DNA from 3 places in the Priestia sp. FSL R5-0597 genome. Region 3 is predicted to be linked to each of the others. Evidence: a T-box and tRNA genes for the amino acid it is inferred to sense, from the RefSeq annotation. Region 3 holds a T-box; the other regions hold tRNA genes.
What was found. A T-box is a leader RNA that pairs with one kind of tRNA and senses whether it is charged. The one in region 3 lies ahead of MKX72_RS23600 (valine--tRNA ligase), so its partner is inferred to be a tRNA-Val.

Region 1 (5,903 bases), 4.3 Mb from region 3:
CCTACTGCTGCCTCCCGTAGGAGTCTGGGCCGTGTCTCAGTCCCAGTGTGGCCGATCACCCTCTCAGGTCGGCTATGCATCGTTGCCTTGGTGAGCCGTTACCTCACCAACTAGCTAATGCACCGCGGGCCCATCTGTAAGTGATAGCCGAAACCATCTTTCAATCATCTCCCATGAAGGAGAAGATCCTATCCGGTATTAGCTTCGGTTTCCCGAAGTTATCCCAGTCTTACAGGCAGGTTGCCCACGTGTTACTCACCCGTCCGCCGCTAACGTCATAGAAGCAAGCTTCTAATCAGTTCGCTCGACTTGCATGTATTAGGCACGCCGCCAGCGTTCATCCTGAGCCAGGATCAAACTCTCCGAAGAAATGTTTGACTTGCTCATTTAAAAAATAAAAATTAACGTTGACGTTTGTCGCTTTGTTCAGTTTTCAAAGTTCAATATATTTGGAGCGGGTGATGAGAATCGAACTCACGACATCAGCTTGGAAGGCTGAGGTTTTACCACTAAACTACACCCGCAATATGGCGCGCCCGAGAGGAGTCGAACCCCTAACCTTTTGATCCGTAGTCAAACGCTCTATCCAATTGAGCTACGGGCGCTTCTTATGATGTTTACCGCCGTTGTTTTGGCGACTTTATTATAATATCATTTCTATTTTCTTATGTCAACACTTTTTTAAAAAGTTTTTTTGGTGCGGCCGAGAGGACTTGAACCTCCACGGGGTCGCCCCCACTAGGCCCTCAACCTAGCGCGTCTGCCATTCCGCCACGACCGCTAAATACACAAAATGAATAAGATGCGGGTGAAGGGACTTGAACCCCCACGTCGTAAAGACACTAGATCCTAAGTCTAGCGCGTCTGCCAATTCCGCCACACCCGCAAGAAATGAAAATGAGCCATGAAGGACTCGAACCTTCGACCCTCTGATTAAAAGTCAGATGCTCTACCAACTGAGCTAATGGCTCTTTATGGCTGGGCTAGCTGGATTCGAACCAACGCATGACGGAATCAAAATCCGTTGCCTTACCGCTTGGCGATAGCCCAATAATTTAAAATGGCGGTCCCGACGGGAATCGAACCCGCGATCTCCTGCGTGACAGGCAGGCATGTTAACCGCTACACCACGGGACCATCCAAAATTATGTATAAAACAGTCAAATGGTGGAGGATGACGGGATCGAACCGCCGACCCCCTGCTTGTAAGGCAGGTGCTCTCCCAGCTGAGCTAATCCTCCACAGAATATGTAAATAAAAATCAATGGTGACCCGTACGGGATTCGAACCCGTGTTACCGCCGTGAAAGGGCGGTGTCTTAACCGCTTGACCAACGGGCCATTATAAAATGGCGGAGAAGGAGGGATTTGAACCCTCGCGCCGCTTACACGACCTACACCCTTAGCAGGGGCGCCTCTTCAGCCACTTGAGTACTTCTCCATATGGCTCCACAGGTAGGACTCGAACCTACGACCGATCGGTTAACAGCCGATAGCTCTACCACTGAGCTACTGTGGAATAATATTTATCAGACTTCTTACATTGTAATCGACATTATATGTAATGTCAATAAGTTTTTGTAATTTCTTTGCCGTTTATTTGAGACGGCTTTATTAATTTACCATAATGAATCTATTTTAGTCAAGCATCTTCTACATTTTTTTTAATTTACCTTTACACTTCCCACAAACATATTTAACTGTGTTCACTTTTCTTTTTCGAACATATTTTTGATCACACTGCATACATACATATATGTGCTCTTTTTTCTTTCCATCACTTTCTTTTTTCAATGCCTGACAAAATCGAGGTGCGTCTACTTCTTTCATTAACCTTTTAAAGTCTTGATCTCCATGCTTATACCCTTTCCCCTCAATATGCAAATGATAGTGACAGAGCTCATGTTTAATAATTTCTACTATTTCTTGTGTGCCATATTGTTCAAAGTATTTGTAGTTTACTTCTATATTAGATGTACGTAACAAATACCTTCCGCCTGTCGTACGTAACCGAGAATTAAAAGTGGCTTCATGACGAAATGGTTTGTGAAACAGCTTCAATGAAATTTCTTCTACAAGTATTTGTAAATCCTTATCATTCATCTTATATACTCCTCTACTGTATGAAATCACCTGACTAGCTCTTTGGGCATACACTTCATTACATACTCACTATTCACCTTATCATAAATGAAAAGGAGTGATTGCCCTTATGCCAATGTGGCTACAAAAACAAATGAGGCGCGCTTATTCTGAAAAAGACCGTGCACAAATAAAATTGCTCAACCAATGTTGGTTTTTTTATCAAAAAAATAATTCCGCTTCTTAAATCACTTCTTTTTACAAATAAAATTGCCTTTTCAGAAAATCTGAAAAGGCAATTTTATTATTGATGGGGCGGAATCATCGTCAGTGCAACTCTTCCTTTTTTCATATCTACGTCTTCTACCCACACATTCACCAAATCTCCTACTGAAACGACATCGAGGGGATGCTTAACGTACCGATTCGTTAATTTAGAAATATGGACTAGACCGTCTTGCTTAACTCCTATATCGATGAACGCTCCGAAGTCTACGACGTTTCGCACCGTTCCTTCAAGCTGAATACCTTTTGCTAGATCCTCTAGCTTCAAAATATCCTGACGGAGCAAAGGTTTTGGCAGTTCATCACGAGGATCTCTTTCCGGTCTTACGAGCGCTTCTATAATGTCTTTTAAAGTAAGCTCCCCTATACTTAGTTCTTCTGATATTTCGGGTAAAGAAATATGTTTTAATGCTTCTTTTACTTTCTCCGTTCCAAGTCCAGTCTCTTTCACTTCCGCTTTCTTTAAAAGCTTTTTAACGTCTCCATATGTTTCAGGATGGATACCCGTTCTGTCTAAAGGTTCTTCACCTTCTATAATACGTAAAAACCCAATACACTGCTCATATGTTTTAGCCCCTAGACGCGGAATTTTCTTCAACTGTTTTCGGTTAGAGAATTTTCCGTTTTCATCCCGATATTTTACAATGTTTTGAGCAACTGTCTTATTTAGACCAGCAACGTATTGTAGAAGCGAAGCAGAAGCCGTGTTTGCATTCACTCCTACTTGGTTTACTACTGTCTCTACAATAAAAGTCAGTGAATCATTTAATTGCTTTTGAGACACATCATGCTGATATTGCCCTACTCCTACCGACTTAGGATCGATTTTCACAAGCTCAGCCAGCGGATCTTGCAGCCTTCTGGCAATCGATACAGCGCTTCGCTCTTCTACTTGAAAATCAGGGAATTCTTCTCTAGCAACATCAGAAGCCGAATATACGCTTGCTCCCGCTTCATTCACAATCAAATAATAAACTGGGTTTTCAATTTCTTTAAGAACATCCGCTACAAATTGCTCCGTTTCGCGAGATGCCGTTCCATTTCCAATTGCCACTACTTCAATAGGGTATTCAGCGAACATTTTCTTTAATTTATTTTGTGCTTCAGCTGCTTTTCTCACAGGAGGATGTGGATAAATAACATCAATTTTTAATACCTTGCCTGTTTCATCTACTACAGCTAATTTGCAGCCTGTTCGAAAAGCTGGATCTACTCCTAATACCACTTTCCCTTTCAATGGAGGTTGGAGAAGAAGTTTTCGTAAGTTTTCAGAAAAGATGTGAATGGCTCTTTCTTCCGCTTTTTCTGATAGGTCTTTACGAATTTCGCGTTCAATAGATGGTTCTATTAAGCGTTTATAAGCATCTTCTATAGCTGAGATGATATAACCTTCAGCTGAAGAATCCCTTTTCTTGATTACTTCTTTATGTAAATATGAAAGAATACGATCTGTAGGCGCGTCAATACTCACTTTTAAAATACCGTCTTTTTCTCCTCTATTCATAGCTAAAATACGGTGAGGAACGATTCGCTTTACCGCTTCTGTATATTCATAGTACATTTCATAGATATTTTTTTCATCTTTTTCCGGATCTTTGACTGAAGTAACAATTATGCCATCTTTTACAGTGGTCGTACGAATCCATTGACGGTAAGATGCTTCGTCAGAAATTTGTTCCGCTACAATGTCTAGGGCTCCCTGAATAGCTTCGTCAGAAGATTGAACTCCTGCTTCTTCATTTATGTATGTTTGCGCTTCAATGTTCACGTCAGAATTCGGGAAACTTAGTAGCCACTGTGCTAATCGTTCAAGACCTTTTTCTTTTGCTACAGTTGCTTTTGTACGTCGTTTTTGCTTAAAAGGGCGGTATAAATCTTCTACTTGCTGCAATTTCTTCGCTTGATGAATTTGAGCAGACAGTTCCTCAGTTAATTTCCCTTGCTCTTCAATTAATCGGTGAACTTCCTCTTTACGCTCCTCTAAATTCATTAAGTAGTTCCAGGAATCTAAAATATTCCGGATTTGGACTTCATCCAAAGCACCAGTTTGTTCTTTTCTATATCGAGCAATAAAGGGAACTGTATTACCATCTTCTACTAAAGCAATTACGTTTTGTACTTGCTTGTGTGAAATCTCTACCTCTTTACTTACACGTTGAACAATTTGATTATCTAATTTCGTTGCAACAGACACAGCTTATCCTCCTACCTAAATGAAACTTTGTCTCTATTGTAACAAAACTCACATGCAATAACACATGTGAGCTAAAAAGAAAGGCTATGCAGTTGGAAGATGACCAGCGATATACGTAATATCGTCATTATGAGATCGAATTGCTGCCTGTAGGCGTGTCGACAATTGATCGACATTCATCGAGTTAGCAAAAACAGATTTAATCTCTTTTAATTCTAAGCCATCTGTATGAATCAAAAATTTAGAACCGGAGTCATATGGGAAGGTTTGTGTGCGGAACTTTTGAATTTTCCCTGATAAAAAACCTTGAATTGGCAGAGGGTACGTTAATTTCCCCTCCGGAGAATACAGATAAAAGCGGATATTACCTACATTTGTGTAATGAAATTCGTTATGTTTTTTATCAATTTTCAAAATAGCTACTGCTGCGCCTCTTGTATGTCGAGTAGCCTTGTTGCACTTAGAAATGATCTCATCTACATCTAGATGATGATGAGCTTTCGCTACATCCGTAACAGCTACAGAAGCGGCTCTGGCTTGTTCACCGCTTCCTAATCCATCTGCCACTGCACATAGAAAATAATCATCCGTTTCTTTGACATAGTAACTATCTCCACAACACACGTTCCCTTGCTTTGGCTCTTGATATATATGAGTTTGAATCGACTTTGTATTCGGGTCTACTGTCATCACGACATATACTCCGAATCGTTAGAATCTGAGCGAGCTGCAGTCCTTAGCTTATCAAGAGCTCTTCTTTGCAGTCGAGATACATGCATTTGAGAAATCCCTAATTTCTCACCGGCATCTTTTTGACTCAGATTTTCAATAAATGTATAGCGAATTACTTCTTTTTCTCTATCGCTTAATACATGAAGAATCTTTTCTAACACTAAGCGCTGATCAGTTTTCTCATAACCCGACTCTTGTTCACCTACTAAATCAAGGATTGTAACAGTACTTCCATCAGAGTCTGCTTCAATAGAATGATCAACAGACAACGCTTGATAACTTTGCCCCATCTCCATCGTTTCTAAAATTTCTTCCTCTGTCACTCCGATATGATCAGCAATTTCTTTTACTTGAGGAGATCGCTGTAAACGGGTTGTTAGCTCTTCGACAGCTGCTTTAATTTTAGGACCTAATTCTTTGATGCGGCGCGGTACGTGAACACTCCACGTTTTATCGCGTAAAAATCGCTTAATCTCTCCAATGATTGTAGGAACAGCAAACGATTCAAAACTTCTTCCAAATGAAGCATCATACCTTCTAATAGCTCCTAACAGTCCTAGCATCCCTACCTGCACAATATCTTCATGTAAGCTTCTGCCTTTTGAATAACG
Region 2 (5,903 bases), 4.3 Mb from region 3:
TAACTCTTCAATATTGCCTGTCACTTCTCCTGCAGAAGCTAGATACTTATCACCATGTATAACAGTAACGTTTCCATCTACTTTTCCTTCAATTTTAATATCGCCATTTCTCACAGTAATATCACCTTTGACGGTCTCACCTTTTGGTACAACGACTGTTTTATCGTGAATGACCAGGTTCGGCTGCTTTGAAACAGAAAAGTCTTCATCCGTTTCCCAAGCTGAAAACACCGTGCCGGACATTAACAACACAAATACAGCAGCTGCACTAAGAATCGGATGGTTTGTAAACCATCTATTCATTCGAATTCGATTCTTCTCACGTGGTAACCCGGCCATAACACCTGCTGTAAAGTTCATAGGTAATTCTATATGAGAAGTGCTTTGCACAAATGCAATCGTTCTTTTTAACTGATGCATATGCTGCTGACAACCTTTGCATTGGTGCAAATGCTCTTTTAATAACAGTTCATTTTCTTTTGTAATATCTCCATCTAAATGCTCATGAATGAGGTTTACATACATTTTTGGACATTTCATTCTTAGTTCACTCCTTACAAGTGGCGAAGTCGATTTCTTAAAGCTTCACGTCCTCTGTGAATTCTAGTCTTTACCGTACCAAGAGGCAGGTCTAAAATATCGCTGATTTCTTTTAACGACAGCTCATCTATATATTTTAGGACAATGACAGTTCGATATTTCTCAGGTAGCTTTAATATTTCCGACTGAATGAATTCTTGCAATTCTACTTGCTCTAGCTCTTCCTCTGGTAAGGCCTGATCGGCAGCTATTTGAGAGTACATATTTAACCCGTCGGTCCCGGCTACTTCTGCATCTAAATAATAGTCTGGCTTTTTTTTACGAATTCGATCAATACAAAGATTTGTAGCAATTCGATATAGCCAGGTGGAAAACTTTTTACTCGTGTCATAGCTATGAATATTTACATAGGCTCGAATAAACGCTTCTTGTGCAGCGTCTTGCGCTTCTTCCCGGTTTCCTAGCATTCGATAACATAGATGAAAAAGTTTATCCTTGTGATATTCTACTATGTCAGCAAACGCATCCTGGTCACCTTTTTTTACTTTTTTTATTTTTCTTTTTAATAATAAATCCATGTAACGGTTACCTCCGCCCATTGCGGGATAGTATATATACGTGTACTTTATCATAAAGTTTCACTTATGCTTAATTATTTTAACAAAAATTTGTCAAATACGTTTAAAAAGATCGTACGTAGGTTATGTAATTAGTATAGATGAAAAGAAGAGGAGTGGAAAGCTTGACTCATACAAAAGAAAACCTTTTGAATCAAATTGAAGAATGTAGAAATAACATGGTCACTCTTGCAGCAGAAAATCCTTTATCATCACTAACAGTGGTGAGAGTAAGCTCAGAGCTAGATGGTCTATTAAATGAATATGAAAAGTTTTTCTCTATATAAAGAAGCTCTAGAATCTGAACTAAGAGCTTCTTTTTTTTTACCTTCACATATGTTTCATGTACCTTTTGGTAGGCAATAATGTTTTATACTAATTTTTCTCCTAAAAGTGAGCCCATTAATGCAACAGCTACGGTAGCTGTTTTATTCCGCTCATCTAAAATAGGATTCACTTCCACAAACTCGGCAGAAGTGATTAGCTGAGATTCTGCCAACATCTCCATAGCTAAATGACTTTCTCTGTAGCTTATTCCACCGATAACTGGCGTTCCTACTCCAGGTGCATCATGTGGATCCAGTCCATCTAAATCGAGTGATAGATGAACGCCATCTGTTTTATCACGCAAATATAAAATTGTTTCTTCCATTACTTTTGTCATACCCATTCGATCTATCTCATGCATCGTATACACTTTAATTCCTTTTTCCTTTATTAGCTCTTTTTCTCCTTCATCTAAAGAACGGGCTCCGATAATCACAATATTCTCGGGCTTGACTTTAGGGGCATAGCCACCAATTCGAGTCAATGCTTCGTCTCCTATACCTATACTTGCCGCCAATGGCATACCGTGAATATTTCCGGAAGGAGACGTATCTGCTGTATTTAAATCTCCGTGTGCATCATACCAAATTACGCCCAAATTTTTATAATGACGACTTACTCCTGCTAGTGTTCCGATAGCGATGCTGTGATCTCCCCCTAGCACTAAAGGAAACCTTTTATTTGTAATAACATCACTTACGGTCTGAGCAAGTCTTTCGCTAGCATCCGCTACAGCTTTTAAATTCTTTAAGTTTGTATTTTCATCACTATGTACTCGTTCAGCTAAGGCAATTTCAATATTCCCTTTATCTTCTACACTATATCCAATATTCTCGATGCGTTCCATAACACCTGCATATCGTATCGCACTTGGCCCCATATCGACCCCTCGGCGAGTTTGACCTAAATCCATTGGTACTCCAATAATTGAAAGCTTATTCATAATATGTCCCCCCATCACAAATGTTGCTACTCTCTTATTGTAACGGCTAAATGAGCGATGGCTCAACTCGACACTTTTTTGAATATATATACAATTCTAATTTGTAGAAACTACACAAAAAAACCTTTAAGCAAATTGCTTAAAGGTTGTACGTTTATATGTATGGTGGAGCCTAGCGGGATCGAACCGCTGACCTCCTGCGTGCAAGGCAGGCGCTCTCCCAGCTGAGCTAAGGCCCCAATATGTTTTTTTATATAGAAATGGAGCGGAAGACGAGGTTCGAACTCGCGACCCCCACCTTGGCAAGGTGGTGTTCTACCACTGAACTACTTCCGCTTATTAAAATGAGCCATGAAGGACTCGAACCTTCGACCCTCTGATTAAAAGTCAGATGCTCTACCAACTGAGCTAATGGCTCTCTATGGCTGGGCTAGCTGGATTCGAACCAACGCATGACGGAATCAAAATCCGTTGCCTTACCGCTTGGCGATAGCCCAATAAAAATGGTGGAGGGGGGCAGATTCGAACTGCCGAACCCGAAGGAGCGGATTTACAGTCCGCCGCGTTTAGCCACTTCGCTACCCCTCCGATATAAATGGTGCCGGCAAGAGGACTTGAACCCCCAACCTACTGATTACAAGTCAGTTGCTCTACCAGTTGAGCTACACCGGCACGGTGGTGGAGGATGACGGGATCGAACCGCCGACCCCCTGCTTGTAAGGCAGGTGCTCTCCCAGCTGAGCTAATCCTCCACTATTATGTAGATAAAAATAAATGGTGACCCGTACGGGATTCGAACCCGTGTTACCGCCGTGAAAGGGCGGTGTCTTAACCGCTTGACCAACGGGCCAGTTGGCTCCACAGGTAGGACTCGAACCTACGACCGATCGGTTAACAGCCGATAGCTCTACCACTGAGCTACTGTGGAATAATAATAGCCTGGCAACGTCCTACTCTCACAGGGACAAAGTCCCAACTACCATCGGCGCTAAAGAGCTTAACTTCCGTGTTCGGTATGGGAACGGGTGTGACCTCTTCGCTATCGCCACCAGACAAATTATATTATACATGATTTGATAAAGAAAGCAAGACTTTTTTTGAAAAAGTTTTGTTCTCTCAAAACTAGGTAACAGGTTGCTGAGTAAAGCTTACGCTTTTAAAGTTTGGTTAAGTCCTCGATCGATTAGTATCAGTCAGCTACACATGTCGCCACGCTTCCACCTCTGACCTATCAACCTGATCATCTTTCAGGGATCTTACTAGCTTGCGCTATGGGAAATCTCATCTTGAGGGGGGCTTCATGCTTAGATGCTTTCAGCACTTATCCCGTCCACACATAGCTACCCAGCGATGCCTTTGGCAAGACAACTGGTACACCAGCGGTGTGTCCATCCCGGTCCTCTCGTACTAAGGACAGCTCCTCTCAAATTTCCTACGCCCACGACGGATAGGGACCGAACTGTCTCACGACGTTCTGAACCCAGCTCGCGTACCGCTTTAATGGGCGAACAGCCCAACCCTTGGGACCGACTACAGCCCCAGGATGCGATGAGCCGACATCGAGGTGCCAAACCTCCCCGTCGATGTGGACTCTTGGGGGAGATAAGCCTGTTATCCCCGGGGTAGCTTTTATCCGTTGAGCGATGGCCCTTCCATGCGGAACCACCGGATCACTAAGCCCGACTTTCGTCCCTGCTCGACTTGTAGGTCTCGCAGTCAAGCTCCCTTGTGCCTTTACACTCTACGAATGATTTCCAACCATTCTGAGGGAACCTTTGGGCGCCTCCGTTACATTTTAGGAGGCGACCGCCCCAGTCAAACTGCCCACCTGACACTGTCTCCCGGCCCGATCAGGGCCGCGGGTTAGAATTTCAATACAGCCAGGGTAGTATCCCACCGACGCCTCCACCGAAGCTAGCGCTCCGGCTTCTCAGGCTCCTACCTATCCTGTACAAGCTGTACCAAAATTCAATATCAGGCTACAGTAAAGCTCCACGGGGTCTTTCCGTCCTGTCGCGGGTAACCTGCATCTTCACAGGTACTATAATTTCACCGAGTCTCTCGTTGAGACAGTGCCCAGATCGTTACGCCTTTCGTGCGGGTCGGAACTTACCCGACAAGGAATTTCGCTACCTTAGGACCGTTATAGTTACGGCCGCCGTTTACTGGGGCTTCGATTCAGAGCTTCTCCCAAAGGATAACCCCTCCTCTTAACCTTCCAGCACCGGGCAGGCGTCAGCCCCTATACTTCGCCTTGCGGCTTCGCAGAGACCTGTGTTTTTGCTAAACAGTCGCCTGGGCCTATTCACTGCGGCTCTCTCGGGCTATACACCCTACCAGAGCACCCCTTCTCCCGAAGTTACGGGGTCATTTTGCCGAGTTCCTTAACGAGAGTTCTCTCGATCACCTTAGGATTCTCTCCTCGCCTACCTGTGTCGGTTTGCGGTACGGGCACCTCCCGCCTCGCTAGAGGCTTTTCTTGGCAGTGTGGAATCAGGAACTTCGGTACTATAATTCCCTCGTCATCACAGCTCAGCCTTTATGATGAGCGGATTTGCCTACTCATCAGCCTAACTGCTTGAACGCGCATATCCAGCAGCGCGCTTACCCTATCCTACTGCGTCCCCCCATTACTCAAACGGCGGGGAGGTGGTACAGGAATATCAACCTGTTGGCCATCGCCTACGCTTTTCAGCCTCGGCTTAGGTCCCGACTAACCCTGAGCGGACGAGCCTTCCTCAGGAAACCTTAGGCATTCGGTGGACAAGATTCTCACTTGTCTTTCGCTACTCATACCGGCATTCTCACTTCTAAGCGCTCCACCAGTCCTTACGGTCTGACTTCGCTGCACTTAGAACGCTCTCCTACCACTGACATCAAAGATGTCAATCCACAGCTTCGGTGATACGTTTAGCCCCGGTACATTTTCGGCGCAGAGTCACTCGACCAGTGAGCTATTACGCACTCTTTAAATGGTGGCTGCTTCTAAGCCAACATCCTGGTTGTCTAAGCAACTCCACATCCTTTTCCACTTAACGTATACTTGGGGACCTTAGCTGGTGGTCTGGGCTGTTTCCCTTTTGACTACGGATCTTATCACTCGCAGTCTGACTCCCATGGATAAGTCTTTGGCATTCGGAGTTTGACTGAATTCGGTAACCCGTTGGGGGCCCCTAGTCCAATCAGTGCTCTACCTCCAAGACTCTCACAACATGAGGCTAGCCCTAAAGCTATTTCGGAGAGAACCAGCTATCTCCAGGTTCGATTGGAATTTCTCCGCTACCCACACCTCATCCCCGCACTTTTCAACGTGCGTGGGTTCGGGCCTCCATTCAGTGTTACCTGAACTTCACCCTGGACATGGGTAGATCACCTGGTTTCGGGTCTACAACCACATACTAAACGCCCTATTCAGACTCGCTTTCGCTACGGCTCCGCCTTATCAGCTTAACCTTGCATGGGATCGTAACTCGCCG
Region 3 (5,903 bases):
AGAATAATACCGGTAAAGTTTTTATTACTTTTCGGTACAATTTTTTCATTATTCTTACTCATGTTAACAATCTCCTTATTTAGTGATGTACATGTTTATTATATATCACTTACCTAGGGGGTGAAAGTGACAATACTTTGAACTTAGTGCTTCCTTATTATTTGTATCCCTTTCTTACATTATGTTAAAAGCAGCAAGATTTCACTTGCTGCTTCTGCTCATTTGAGAAGAAAGGCCCGCACTTCTGATATAAAATACAGAGACCCTGTAATCACGACCATGTCTTGTTCACCTGTCGCCTTTTCCTTTACGTAAGCAATTGCTTTTTTCCACTCCTCGTCCATATGCTTATTACGATGAGTACTCATCTCATAAAGCTCCCCAGCTGCGCGAGCACGAGGAAAGTCAAACGACGTAAATGTAATACTTGCAGCGATTGTTTCAAGTTCTTGGACCATTCGATCAGCGCTTTTATCATTTAAGCAGCTAAAGATTAAATGAATGTTTCGATCTTCATAATGAAGGCGTAAAGTAGATAACAAGCTATCAATGCCTTCTGCATTATGAGCCCCGTCAATAATCGTTAAAGGATGCTCATTTACTATCTCAAAGCGGCCGTTCCACTTTGTATGCTGAATCCCTTTTATCATTTGCTCATTGGAGATAGAAAGCTTTTTCTTTTCTTTTAAATAACAAACGGCCATCACAGCCAAAGCTGCATTTTTAACTTGATGATAGCCAAGCATATTTAATTGCAAGTGTTCAAATGTACCATACGGCGTTTTTAACGTAAAGCCTTCTCCATTTGCTAAGGGCTCATAGTTTTCAATTTTAAATTCTTTTCCTAACACAAATAACGAAGCCTGCTTCAAATTTGCCTCTTCTGTAATGACGTCAAGCGCCTTTACTTGCTCTGCACCAGTAATAATAGGGACTTCTTTTTTAATAATCCCCGCTTTTTCTGCTGCAATTTCTTCTACCGTATCACCTAGTATCGCCATGTGATCAAATCCAATGTTTGTAATAATACTAACCATAGGATTCACAACATTTGTTGAATCATATCGTCCCCCAAGACCTGTTTCAAACACAACATAGTCAACTGAATCATGATAGCCGAAATAAAGAAAAGCCATGATTGTAATCACTTCAAATTCCGTTGCTGACCCTAAGTCCGTATGTTCTAGTCGCTCCACTACAGGCTTTACTTCCTGAACAAGAGCGGTCATTGCTTCATTTGAAATAGGCTGTCCATTCACGCTAATCCGCTCATTAAATGTTTCGATATAAGGGGAAGTAAACGTTCCAACTTTATACCCTGCTTCTTCTAACATATTTCGCAAATACGAAACAGTAGAACCTTTACCATTCGTTCCAGCAACGTGAATAGCATTTATATTTTGCTGCGGAAAATCAAGCTGCTCTAGCATCCATTCCATTCGTTCTAACCCCGGCTTGATTCCAAAGCGAAGTCTGTTATGAATCCAATCAAGCGCTTCTTCATATGTCGTTATCATCTTTTATTCACCTTTCTTTTCCATCGCTATTATTATGTAAAGAAAAAGCGTCGCTATACAAGCCACGCTTTTTCTGTTAGTTTATTAACCCATTGATTATCCGCGTAATTCAGCAATACGAGACTGAACAGCTTCACGTTTTTCAACGTAATCTTGCTCTTTTGCACGCTCTTCTTCTACTACTTTAGCAGGCGCTTTTGCAATAAAGCCTTGGTTGTTTAATTTCTTTTGTACACGTTCTACTTCTTTGTTTAACTTATCGTATTCTTTTTCTAAACGGGCGATTTCTTCTTCGATATTAATTAAACCTTCAAGAGGTAAAATTAATTCTGCGCCTGTTACAACAGCAGTCATCGCTTTTTCATCTAATGAAACATCGGTTGAAATCACAAGCTCACTTGGATTACAGAAACGTTCTACATACGCACGATTCTTTTCAAGCTGACTTTGAATATTTTCATCTTTAGCTTTAATAAATAATTTTACTTGTTTGCTCATCGGCGTGTTCACTTCAGCACGAATGTTACGAACAGCACGGATAATATCTACAAGTAAACGCATATCGTTAGCAGCTTCTTTATCCGAAAGCTCAGCGCGTACTTCCGGCCATTTAGCTACTGTAATTGATTCACCTTCATGCGGCAAGCTTTGCCAAATTTCTTCAGTAATAAACGGCATGAATGGATGTAAAAGTCGCATTGTGTTATCAAGTACATAAGCTAAAATTGAGCGAGTGGTCTTTTTAGCTGCTTCATCTTCTCCGTAAAGAGGAAGTTTAGCCATTTCAATGTACCAATCGCAGAAGTCATCCCAAATAAAGTTATAAAGAATGCGTCCAACTTCACCAAATTCATATTTGTCAGCTAATTTTGTTACGTGCTCAATCGTTTCATTTAAGCGCGTTAAAATCCATTTATCCGCAACTGACTTTTCGCCTGATAAATCAAGCTCTTCAAATGTGATGCCGTCCATGTTCATTAATGCAAAACGAGAAGCATTCCAAATTTTATTTGCAAAGTTCCACGTCGCTTCGACTTTTTCAAAGCTGAAGCGTAAATCTTGTCCTGGTGAGCTTCCTGTAGATAAGAAATAGCGAAGAGAATCTGCACCGTATTTCTCAATTACTTCCATTGGATCTACGCCGTTACCAAGTGATTTACTCATCTTACGACCTTCAGCATCTCGTACAAGACCGTGAATAAGTACATCGTCAAACGGACGTTTACCCGTAAATTCAAGACCTTGAAAAATCATACGAGATACCCAGAAGAAAATAATGTCGTAGCCCGTTACAAGCACATTTGTTGGGTAGTAGCGTTTGAAATCAGCTGCATCCACATCCGGCCAGCCCATTGTTGAGAACGGCCATAGCGCTGAACTGAACCATGTGTCTAATACATCTGAATCCTGTTCCCAGTTTTCGATATCTGCTGGAGCCTCATGATCTACGTATACTTCTCCAGTTTCTTTATGATACCAAGCTGGAATGCGATGTCCCCACCAAAGCTGACGCGAAATACACCAGTCGCGAATATTTTCCATCCAGTGTAAGTATGTCTTTTCAAAACGATCAGGCACAAAGTTTACTTTTTCTTCTTGTTTTTGAAGATCTACTGCTTTATCTGCTAACGGCTGCATTTTTACAAACCACTGAGTTGATAAATAAGGTTCAACAACGGCACCGCTTCGTTCACTGTGACCTACTGAATGCATGTGGTCTTCAATGTTGAACAATACGCCGTCTTCTTGAAGGTCTTTAACAATTTGCTTACGGCAAGCAAAACGATCCATTCCTTCATATTTACCTGCTTTGTCATTCATCGTGCCGTCTTGATTCATCACTAAAATACGCTCTAAATTATGACGGTTTCCAATTTCAAAATCGTTCGGGTCATGAGCAGGCGTAATTTTTACCGCACCAGAACCGAATTCCATATCTACATAATCATCGCCTACGATTGGAATTTCACGACCTACAATCGGAAGGACAACCTTTTTGCCGATTAAGTGCTTATAGCGATCATCTTCAGGGTGAACAGCTACAGCCGTATCTCCTAGCATTGTTTCAGGACGAGTTGTTGCGATTTCAATATGTCCAGAACCATCTGCCAACGGATAGCGCATATGATAAAACGCACCTTGTACATCTTTGTAAATAACCTCGATGTCTGAAAGAGCTGTTTTTGTAGCTGGATCCCAGTTAATAATATATTCTCCGCGATAGATTAACCCTTTTTTGTAAAGCGTTACGAATACTTCGCGCACTGCTTTAGAAAGGCCTTCATCAAGCGTGAAGCGCTCGCGTGAATAGTCTAAGCCAAGTCCTAGCTTCGACCACTGCTGGCGAATAAAGCTTGCATATTCTTCTTTCCATTTCCACGTTTCGGCTACAAAATTTTCGCGGCCTAGATCGTAGCGGCTTTTCCCTTCGTTGCGAAGCTTTTCTTCTACTTTTGCCTGCGTTGCAATCCCCGCATGGTCCATGCCGGGAAGCCATAAAACGTCATAGCCTTGCATGCGCTTCATACGCGTTAAGATGTCTTGTAACGTTGTATCCCAAGCGTGGCCTAAATGCAGCTTGCCCGTTACGTTTGGGGGTGGAATTACAATTGTATATGGCTCTTTTTCAGGGTCATTTGTTGCTTCAAAAAACTTCCCGTCTAACCAATACTGATAACGATTTTCTTCAACGGCTTTTGGATCATACTTCGTTGGAAGAGTCACTTCTTTTTCAGACATAATGTATACCTCCATAATATAAAGTTTCAGTCTTTAGAAACTGTGTAAAGCTTTTATAAACATAAAAAAACTCCTTTCCTAATAAAAGGACGAAAGGAGTTGATTTCGCGGTACCACCTTTTTTTATAGACGTATCCCGTTTGATAAGCCTATACACTTCATTTCATAACGGTTGATTAACCGGCTTTTTCTACTGAGCTATGCAGCTGTTCAAAAAAGCTACTCATAGGCGACATTCCGAGTGCACATTCTTAAGAAATCTCACAGCAGCTGATTTCTCTCTCTGAAAGACGAACATCCCGTACTCTTCCTATTCACTGTATTTATGTATGAATTTCTCTTAATTATACTATATGAAAAAATGTTGAATCGTCAATAATCTTCTCCATTTTTTTATGATTATATTCATAATTTTTTTGTTCTGCTCTTTATTTTTTCATTCACTCGCTAATTTTGGAAATAAAATGAAAAGTCCGCTCAAAAAAATGGCACCATTTCTTTCTTTTTTCATATACTTACTTTAACCTGGGCACGTGGATTGAAAGGGGCATGTACAAATGAAGAAACGAATAAATGTAAATTCGTATCAGCTGCAGCGGTGGCTCAAAACAGCAGGAGCGGCTTGTGGACAGTTTATTGTTCCTTTAACAATTTTTCAAGGTATACGTACACTATTCTTCCCCACAACCTTTGATGTACTGTTGTTGGCACTTCTTGCCATACTAGCGGTTGCTTTATATTCGGACTGGATTTAAAAACCCAAGCGCTATTCGTTCGCTTGGGCTTGTGCAGCTGCTTCCGCTGCCATTTTTTTTTGCTGATCTACTTCAAATATTTTAATATTGAGCTGTTCAATGTTTTTCGTCAGCCAGTATGCTCGAATAAATGACTGCATATGTTCAAGCTCCGTTTTACTTTCTTTATGCTGCCTATATTGAACGATACACTGATACAAGGGTTCTGGAAACGCTAAATAACTGTGCAAAAGCAGTCTTTCCTCTTCTCTGAGAGCAAAATGTTTTTCATACGTACTAAACCACTCATAGCTGTCATAGGTAGTTACTGGGTACGTGCGAAGAGTACGGAAATAAAATGAGACCAAATCATAAATCGGTGAAGCATCTTTTGCATGTTCAAAGTTAATAAAAAAACCATTTCCCCGTTCGTCATAGATAAAATGTTTAGCCGATAGCTTTCCATGAGACGTAACCAGCCGGATCTTTTCCTTTTCTTCCATTTCATCGTTCCACTGATCGAGCTTTCCAAAACCAAACTCAAGCGCTCTTGTCATTTCATAATAAAATGTACAGTAATGCAACTCAAACGGGGACATATACACTTTCTTCTCGCATTCTACTACGTACTGCTTCAGCTCTTCCTGACGTTTTTCCCACGTTTCTTTCATCGATGTATAATGATTTTCTATATCTTCTTTTTTTACTTCTACTTCCTGCGCCGAAGCACCGTGAAGCTTAGCAAGCTCTTGAAATAATTTATGATATCGAATATCACGCTCTTCGGTTGGGTTATTTGGGAGCCACGGCATTAAGTAATACGAGCCGCTTTCATCTGAAACAATGGGCTGAGAACGCTTCGTTTGATAAATAGGGACAAAGCCCATCCACCCTTTTTGATACACGTTCTGCA

Region 1: it has a tRNA-Val gene. The T-box ahead of MKX72_RS23600 (valine--tRNA ligase) is inferred to sense a tRNA for this amino acid. The anticodon was not compared.
Region 2: it has a tRNA-Val gene. The T-box ahead of MKX72_RS23600 (valine--tRNA ligase) is inferred to sense a tRNA for this amino acid. The anticodon was not compared.

What each region holds. Positions count from the first base shown of each region.
Region 1 covers NZ_JBBOUZ010000001.1:204,750-210,652, reverse strand. Annotated here, with positions in the region: rRNA gene MKX72_RS01250 (16S ribosomal RNA) at 1-369, opposite strand, end outside; tRNA gene MKX72_RS01245 (tRNA-Gly) at 451-524, opposite strand; tRNA gene MKX72_RS01240 (tRNA-Arg) at 529-605, opposite strand; tRNA gene MKX72_RS01235 (tRNA-Leu) at 696-781, opposite strand; tRNA gene MKX72_RS01230 (tRNA-Leu) at 804-886, opposite strand; tRNA gene MKX72_RS01225 (tRNA-Lys) at 899-971, opposite strand; tRNA gene MKX72_RS01220 (tRNA-Gln) at 976-1,050, opposite strand; tRNA gene MKX72_RS01215 (tRNA-Asp) at 1,062-1,137, opposite strand; tRNA gene MKX72_RS01210 (tRNA-Val) at 1,166-1,241, opposite strand; tRNA gene MKX72_RS01205 (tRNA-Glu) at 1,266-1,340, opposite strand; tRNA gene MKX72_RS01200 (tRNA-Ser) at 1,350-1,440, opposite strand; tRNA gene MKX72_RS01195 (tRNA-Asn) at 1,444-1,518, opposite strand; gene MKX72_RS01190 (SprT family protein) at 1,653-2,102, opposite strand; gene cmpA (cortex morphogenetic protein CmpA) at 2,212-2,328, shown strand; gene MKX72_RS01180 (Tex family protein) at 2,386-4,560, opposite strand; gene MKX72_RS01175 (PP2C family serine/threonine-protein phosphatase) at 4,645-5,250, opposite strand; gene sigB (RNA polymerase sigma factor SigB) at 5,250-5,903, opposite strand, start outside.
Region 2 covers NZ_JBBOUZ010000001.1:156,152-162,054, reverse strand. Annotated here, with positions in the region: gene MKX72_RS00965 (anti-sigma factor family protein) at 1-540, opposite strand, end outside; gene sigW (RNA polymerase sigma factor SigW) at 555-1,118, opposite strand; gene MKX72_RS00955 (aspartyl-phosphate phosphatase Spo0E family protein) at 1,283-1,444, shown strand; gene rocF (arginase) at 1,528-2,427, opposite strand; tRNA gene MKX72_RS00945 (tRNA-Ala) at 2,591-2,666, opposite strand; tRNA gene MKX72_RS00940 (tRNA-Gly) at 2,689-2,763, opposite strand; tRNA gene MKX72_RS00935 (tRNA-Lys) at 2,773-2,845, opposite strand; tRNA gene MKX72_RS00930 (tRNA-Gln) at 2,850-2,924, opposite strand; tRNA gene MKX72_RS00925 (tRNA-Tyr) at 2,932-3,015, opposite strand; tRNA gene MKX72_RS00920 (tRNA-Thr) at 3,024-3,099, opposite strand; tRNA gene MKX72_RS00915 (tRNA-Val) at 3,104-3,179, opposite strand; tRNA gene MKX72_RS00910 (tRNA-Glu) at 3,203-3,277, opposite strand; tRNA gene MKX72_RS00905 (tRNA-Asn) at 3,281-3,355, opposite strand; rRNA gene rrf (5S ribosomal RNA) at 3,365-3,480, opposite strand; rRNA gene MKX72_RS00895 (23S ribosomal RNA) at 3,591-5,903, opposite strand, start outside.
Region 3 covers NZ_JBBOUZ010000001.1:4,460,575-4,466,477, forward strand. Annotated here, with positions in the region: gene MKX72_RS23590 (DUF420 domain-containing protein) at 1-62, opposite strand, end outside; gene MKX72_RS23595 (bifunctional folylpolyglutamate synthase/dihydrofolate synthase) at 219-1,517, opposite strand; gene MKX72_RS23600 (valine--tRNA ligase) at 1,614-4,256, opposite strand; T-box leader at 4,339-4,583, opposite strand; gene MKX72_RS23605 (hypothetical protein) at 4,814-5,011, shown strand; gene ysxE (spore coat protein YsxE) at 5,023-5,903, opposite strand, start outside.